Regions from separate parts of the Nicoliella sp. ESL1106 genome, predicted to be linked through region 1. Evidence: a T-box and tRNA genes for the amino acid it is inferred to sense, from the RefSeq annotation. Region 1 holds a T-box; the other holds one or more tRNA genes.

Region 1 (3,387 bases):
ACATGGTGAGGATTACGATAAGGTAATTGAACGGCTTGAAGGGGTGTTTGGAATTGAGACCCTGTCACCTTCGATCAAGTTGGATAAAGATATTGACCATGCCAAAGAAGTCGCTCTTCAAATGGTCAAGGACCAATACCAACCAGGCATGACCTTTAAGATCAACACGATCAGACAAGACAAGAACTATCCACTAGATACTTATGATATTAACGATAAAATGGGTGGTTACATCATCGAGAACGTTGACGGTATCAAGGCCAAGATGAAGCAACCAGACATTGAGATCCGAGTGGAAATTCGGATGAACGGAATCTTTCTCTCCAGTGAAACAATCAAGGGTGCAGGAGGCCTACCAGTTGGAACTGGTGGTCGAGCAACAATGATGCTATCTGGTGGAATCGATTCACCAGTGGCGACCTACCTAGCCATGAAGCGCGGGGTCAAGGTCGATATGATCCATTTCTTCAGCCCCCCATATACTAGCCCCCAAGCCTTAGCAAAGGCCAAGGAACTAACTTCTCAAGTTGCGAAGTTCGGTGGTAATATCCAATTTATCGAAGTGCCATTCACGGAAGTTCAAGAAACGGTGAAGGAAAAGGTCCCAGAAAGTTATTTGATGACGATTCAACGGCGGATGATGCTTAGGATTGCTTCTGAAATTACCCGAAATCGTCATTGCAAGGGTGTCTTTACCGGTGAATCATTAGGGCAAGTAGCTTCCCAGACCTTAGAAAGCATGATGGCTATTAACGACGTTACGAACCTGCCCGTGTTACGTCCATTGGTATCGATGGATAAGACGGAAATTATTCGGATCGCTGAAAAAATTGGTACTTACGATCTTTCAATCATGCCATTTGAAGATTGTTGTACTATCTTTACGCCGCCTTCGCCTAAAACCAAGCCGGACCTTGAAAAGACCCGTCATTATGAAACCTATATTGACGTGGATGCTTTGACCAAGAAGGCCATTGCTGGGATTAAGGTCACTGATATCAAGCCAGGCGAAGAATTCTTGAACCAAAATCAAGATGTATTTTCAGAATTATTATAAAATTAGTTGACGATTAGACGCTGATTGATTATGATAGTTACCAAGAAGTAAAATACTGCGAACAAGAGAGTAATTTAAATTGGTGTCCAGAAAGAGACCTGCATTGTTGCGAGGGTTTTCACCATTTTAAATGAAGGTACCTTGGGAGTTGATTTACTGAAGCCTAGTAGGTAAATTCGGTTGACCCCGTTAAGCTGTCACATGAGAGAAATCGATTTGATCGGTTTAATTTAGGTGGTACCGCGAAGCACTTCGTCCTATTCGACGAAGTGCTTTTTTGTTTGCAAAATTTAAAATTAAATGAGGTGTTTTTTATGACTAAGGATATTAAAATGCCACCAAAGTATGACCATAATGCAGTTGAAGATGGCCAATACCAAGAATGGCTTGATGAAGATGTCTTCAAACCTAGTGGTGATCAAAAAGCAAAACCATACTCAATCGTAATTCCGCCGCCTAATGTTACTGGAAAACTGCATTTAGGCCATGCTTGGGATACGACTTTACAAGATATTTTAATTCGCCAAAAGCGGATGTTAGGTTATGACACACTTTGGTTACCAGGGATGGACCATGCCGGAATTGCGACCCAAGCGAAGGTGGAAGCTAAGCTTAATAGCGAAGGCATCACCAGATATGACTTAGGACGCGAAAAGTTCATCGAAAAGGTGTGGGAATGGAAGGATGACTATGCCGCCACCATTAAGAAACAATGGGGTAAGTTAGGCCTCTCCCTTGATTATAGTCGGGAACGCTTCACATTAGATGATGGACTATCAGCTGCCGTGCGCAAGGTGTTCGTGACCCTCTACAAGAAGGGGCTCATCTACCGTGGTGAATACATCATTAACTGGGATCCAAAGGCGCGGACTGCGTTGTCCGATATCGAAGTTATCCATAAGGATGACAAGGGGGCCTTCTACCACGTTAAGTACCCATTCACTGACGGAACTGATTTTAATGGTAAGGACTATATTGAAATTGCAACCACCCGTCCTGAAACGATGTTTGGGGACGTTGCGGTGGCCGTTAACCCAACCGACGAACGTTACAAGGACATCGTTGGCAAGCACATTCGAGTGCCATTAGTTGATCGTGAAATTCCGATCATTGCCGATGAATACGTAGATAAGGAATTTGGAACTGGGATGGTGAAGATCACTCCTGCCCACGACCCAAATGACTTTAACGTTGGTAACCGTCATGATTTGAAGCGGATCAACACGATGAACGAAGACGCTACGATGAATGAAAATGCTGGTAAGTACAAGGGCATGGACAGATTCGAAGCTAGAAAGGCCATGACTGATGACTTGGAAGCTGGCGGCTACATGCTAAAGGTCGACCCAATCGTCCATGCTGTTGGGCATTCTGAAAGAACCGGGGTCCAAGTTGAATCCCGTCTTTCGACCCAGTGGTTCGTTAAGATGAAACCACTTGCTGAACAAGCTTTGAAGAATCAAGAAACAGATGATCGGGTCAACTTCGTGCCAGAAAGATTTGAACACACCTTCGAACAATGGATGGACAACATCCATGATTGGGTTATCTCCCGTCAACTATGGTGGGGTCATCGGATTCCTGCTTGGTATAACAAGCAAACTGGTGAAACCTACGTTGGTGAAGAAGCACCTAAGGATATCGAAAACTGGGAACAAGATAAGGATGTCTTAGATACGTGGTTCTCATCTGCATTGTGGCCATTTTCAACCATGGGTTGGCCAGACACTGATTCCCCAGACTTCAAGCGTTACTTCCCAACCAACACGTTAGTTACTGGTTATGACATCATCTTCTTCTGGGTTTCTCGGATGATCTTCCAAAGTCTTGAATTTACCGGTCGTCGGCCGTTCAAGGATGTCTTACTCCACGGTTTGATTCGTGATGAACAGGGCCGCAAGATGAGTAAGTCGCTTGGTAACGGGATCGATCCAATGGACGTGATCGATAAGTACGGTGCCGATGCATTGCGGTGGTTCTTATCTAATGGTTCTACGGCAGGACAAGACGTGCGGTTCAGTTACGCTAAGATCGAATCCGCTTGGAACTTCATCAACAAGATCTGGAACGCCAGTCGTTACGTTATCATGAACTTAGGCGACATGGAAAAGCCTGAATTACCAGACCCCGCCAAATGGAACTTAGCTGACCGCTGGATCCTAAGTAAGCTAAACGGCCTTGTCAACCAAGTGACTGATCAATTTGATAAGTACAACTTTGGTGAAGCTGGTCGGGCCCTTTACAACTTCATCTGGGATGATTTCTGTGATTGGTACATTGAAATGAGTAAGGAAACCCTTACTGGTGACGATGAAGAAGCTAAGCAAAAC
Region 2 (3,387 bases), 500 kb from region 1:
AGAGTGCGTAATAGCTCACTAGTCGAGTGATTCTGCGCCGAAAATTTACCGGGGCTAAGCATATTACCGAGATTGTGGACGCAACTTATGTTGCGTGATAGGAGAGCGTTCTAAGGGCAATGAAGCCAGACCGTAAGGACTGGTGGAGCGCTTAGAAGTGAGAATGTCGGTATGAGTAGCGAAAGATCAGTGAGAATCTGATCCACCGAATGACTAAGGTTTCCTGGGGAAGGCTCGTCCTCCCAGGGTTAGTCGGGACCTAAGCCGAGGCCGAGAGGCGTAGGCGATGGATAACAGGTTGAGATTCCTGTACTAGTTAACTATGTTTGACCGATGGAAGGACGTAGGAGGCTAAACGTAGCATCCTGTTGGATATGGATGTTCAAGCACTAAGTCAGGTATTGAGTCAAATGCTTAATACCGCGTTGACAAGGTGTGATGAGGACCGAAATTTAGTAGGGAAGTCGTTGATGTCACACTACCGAGAAAAGTTTCTAGTTAGTAGTTAACTACCCGTACCGCAAACCGACACAGGTAGTCGAGGAGAGAATCCTAAGGTGAGCGAGTGAACTCTCGTTAAGGAACTCGGCAAAATGACCCCGTAACTTCGGGAGAAGGGGTGCTGCACTATGTGCAGCCGCAGTGAAAAAGCTCAGGCGACTGTTTATCAAAAACACAGGTTTCTGCAAAATCGTAAGATGAAGTATAGGGGCTGACGCCTGCCCGGTGCTGGAAGGTTAAGTGGATGAGTTAGCTTCGGCGAAGCCCAGAAACGAAGCCCCAGTAAACGGCGGCCGTAACTATAACGGTCCTAAGGTAGCGAAATTCCTTGTCGGGTAAGTTCCGACCCGCACGAAAGGCGTAACGATCTGAGCACTGTCTCAACGAGAGACTCGGTGAAATTGAGATACCTGTGAAGAAGCAGGTTACCCGCGACAGGACGGAAAGACCCCATGGAGCTTTACTGTAACTTGATATTGGGTGTTTGTATAGCTTGTACAGGATAGGTAGGAGCCATAGAAGTCGGGACGCTAGTCTCGATGGAGGCATTGGTGGGATACTACCCTCGCTGTATGAACACTCTAACCCGCACCACTGATCGTGGTGGGAGACAGTGTCTGGTTGGCAGTTTGACTGGGGCGGTCGCCTCCTAAACAGTAACGGAGGCGCCCAAAGGTTCCCTCAGAATGGTTGGAAATCATTCGACGAGTGTAAAGGCAGAAGGGAGCTTGACTGCGAGACATACAGGTCGAGCAGGGACGAAAGTCGGGCTTAGTGATCCGGTGGTACCGTATGGAAGGGCCATCGCTCAACGGATAAAAGCTACCCTGGGGATAACAGGCTTATCTCCCCCAAGAGTTCACATCGACGGGGAGGTTTGGCACCTCGATGTCGGCTCATCGCATCCTGGGGCTGTAGTTGGTCCCAAGGGTTGGGCTGTTCGCCCATTAAAGCGGTACGCGAGCTGGGTTCAGAACGTCGTGAGACAGTTCGGTCCCTATCCGTCGCGGGCGTAGGAAATTTGAGAGGAGCTGCTCTTAGTACGAGAGGACCGGAGTGGACATACCGCTGGTGTACCAGTTGTGCCGCCAGGCGCATCGCTGGGTAGCTATGTATGGATGAGATAAACGCTGAAAGCATCTAAGTGTGAAACCCACCTCGAGATGAGATTTCCCATTCCTTTATGGAAGTAAGACCCCTGAAAGATGATCAGGTAGATAGGCTGGAAGTGGAAGTGCAGTGATGCATGGAGCGGACCAGTACTAATTGGTCGAGGACTTAACCAAGTAAGGTTGTTCTCATGGAAGAATAAGATATTATCTAGTTTTGAGAGAACGAAGTTCTCACAGATAAATAGTGTGGTGATGATGGCCAGAAGGATACACCTGTTCCCATGTCGAACACAGAAGTTAAGCTTTTGAACGCCAAAAGTAGTTGGGGGATCGCCCCCTGCAAGGATAGGACGTTGCCACGCTTTATGGAGGATTAGCTCAGTTGGGAGAGCATCTGCCTTACAAGCAGGAGGTCACAGGTTCGAGCCCTGTATCCTCCATTCATGAAAATAATCATGTTTGGATTTATAAATATTTTTTAAAGGCTTTTATGCCGACTTAGCTCAGTTGGCAGAGCATCTGTCTTGTAAACAGGGGGTCGGAGGTTCGAATCCTCTAGTCGGCATTGCTGCGGAAGTAGTTCAGTGGTAGAACATCACCTTGCCATGGTGGGGGTCGCGGGTTCGAATCCCGTCTTCCGCTTTGCCAATTCATTATTATGCCGGGGTGGCGGAATTGGCAGACGCACAGGACTTAAAATCCTGCGGTTAGTGATAACCGTACCGGTTCGATCCCGGTCCTCGGCACTTTTGCACCCATAGCGCAACTGGATAGAGTGTCTGACTACGAATCAGAAGGTTGTAGGTTCGACTCCTACTGGGTGCATATATTCGGGAAGTAGCTCAGCTTGGTAGAGCACTTGGTTTGGGACCAAGGGGTCGCAGGTTCGAATCCTGTCTTCCCGATTGAATAAAATTTCAATAGTTTTATTTATAGATCGCGGTGTAGCTCAGCTGGCTAGAGCGTCCGGTTCATACCCGGGAGGTCGAGGGTTCGATTCCCCCTGCCGCGATAGTGACTTGGACCTTTAGCTCAGTTGGTTAGAGCCGACGGCTCATAACCGTCTGGTCGTAGGTTCGAGTCCTACAAGGTCCATTAAGACCTTTAGTTTTAACTTCAATATGGAGGATTACCCAAGTGGCTGAAGGGGGCGGTCTTGAAAACCGCTAGGCGTGTCAAAGCGCGCGAGGGTTCGAATCCCTCATCCTCCTTTTTTATTATCGCGGGATGGAGCAGTTCGGTAGCTCGTCGGGCTCATAACCCGAAGGTCGTTGGTTCAAATCCAGCTCCCGCAATTATGGTCCGTTGGTCCAGTTGGTTATGACGCCGCCCTGTCACGGCGGAGATCACGAGTTCGAGTCTCGTACGGACCGTTCCATATGGCTCGGTAGCTCAGTTGGTAGAGCAACGGATTGAAGCTCCGTGTGTCGGCAGTTCGATTCTGTCCCGCGCCATTTAAAATTAAATACCATATTATGCGGGTATAGTTTAGTGGTAAAACCATAGCCTTCCAAGCTATTGTCGCGAGTTCGATTCTCGTTACCCGCTTTATATGGGCCTATAGCTCAGTTGGTGAGAGCGCACGCCTGATAAGCGTGAGGTCGATGGTTCGAGTCCATTTAGGCCCATATGGAGAAGTACTCAAGTGGCTGAAGAGGTGCCCCTGCTAAGGGTATAGGTCGCGCAAGCGGCGCGAGAGTTCGAATCTCTCCTTCTCCATTTTATATGACCCGTTGGTCAAGTGGTTAAGACACTGCCCTTTCACGGCAGTAAC

Evidence for each region. A T-box is a leader RNA that pairs with one kind of tRNA and senses whether it is charged. The one in region 1 lies ahead of ACSVI6_RS05690 (valine--tRNA ligase), so its partner is inferred to be a tRNA-Val.
Region 2: it encodes a tRNA-Val, which carries the amino acid that the T-box ahead of ACSVI6_RS05690 (valine--tRNA ligase) is inferred to sense. The anticodon was not compared.

Annotation. Positions count from the first base shown of each region.
Region 1 is NZ_CP196340.1:1,311,252-1,314,638, reverse strand. Features, by position in the region: gene thiI (tRNA uracil 4-sulfurtransferase ThiI) at 1-1,057, shown strand, start outside; T-box leader at 1,106-1,320, shown strand; gene ACSVI6_RS05690 (valine--tRNA ligase) at 1,372-3,387, shown strand, end outside.
Region 2 is NZ_CP196340.1:809,278-812,664, forward strand. Features, by position in the region: rRNA gene ACSVI6_RS03370 (23S ribosomal RNA) at 1-1,787, shown strand, start outside; rRNA gene rrf (5S ribosomal RNA) at 1,859-1,975, shown strand; tRNA gene ACSVI6_RS03380 (tRNA-Val) at 1,981-2,053, shown strand; tRNA gene ACSVI6_RS03385 (tRNA-Thr) at 2,106-2,178, shown strand; tRNA gene ACSVI6_RS03390 (tRNA-Gly) at 2,184-2,255, shown strand; tRNA gene ACSVI6_RS03395 (tRNA-Leu) at 2,274-2,359, shown strand; tRNA gene ACSVI6_RS03400 (tRNA-Arg) at 2,365-2,438, shown strand; tRNA gene ACSVI6_RS03405 (tRNA-Pro) at 2,445-2,518, shown strand; tRNA gene ACSVI6_RS03410 (tRNA-Met) at 2,552-2,625, shown strand; tRNA gene ACSVI6_RS03415 (tRNA-Ile) at 2,635-2,708, shown strand; tRNA gene ACSVI6_RS03420 (tRNA-Ser) at 2,737-2,824, shown strand; tRNA gene ACSVI6_RS03425 (tRNA-Met) at 2,835-2,908, shown strand; tRNA gene ACSVI6_RS03430 (tRNA-Asp) at 2,913-2,986, shown strand; tRNA gene ACSVI6_RS03435 (tRNA-Phe) at 2,995-3,067, shown strand; tRNA gene ACSVI6_RS03440 (tRNA-Gly) at 3,091-3,161, shown strand; tRNA gene ACSVI6_RS03445 (tRNA-Ile) at 3,168-3,241, shown strand; tRNA gene ACSVI6_RS03450 (tRNA-Ser) at 3,245-3,332, shown strand; tRNA gene ACSVI6_RS03455 (tRNA-Glu) at 3,341-3,387, shown strand, end outside.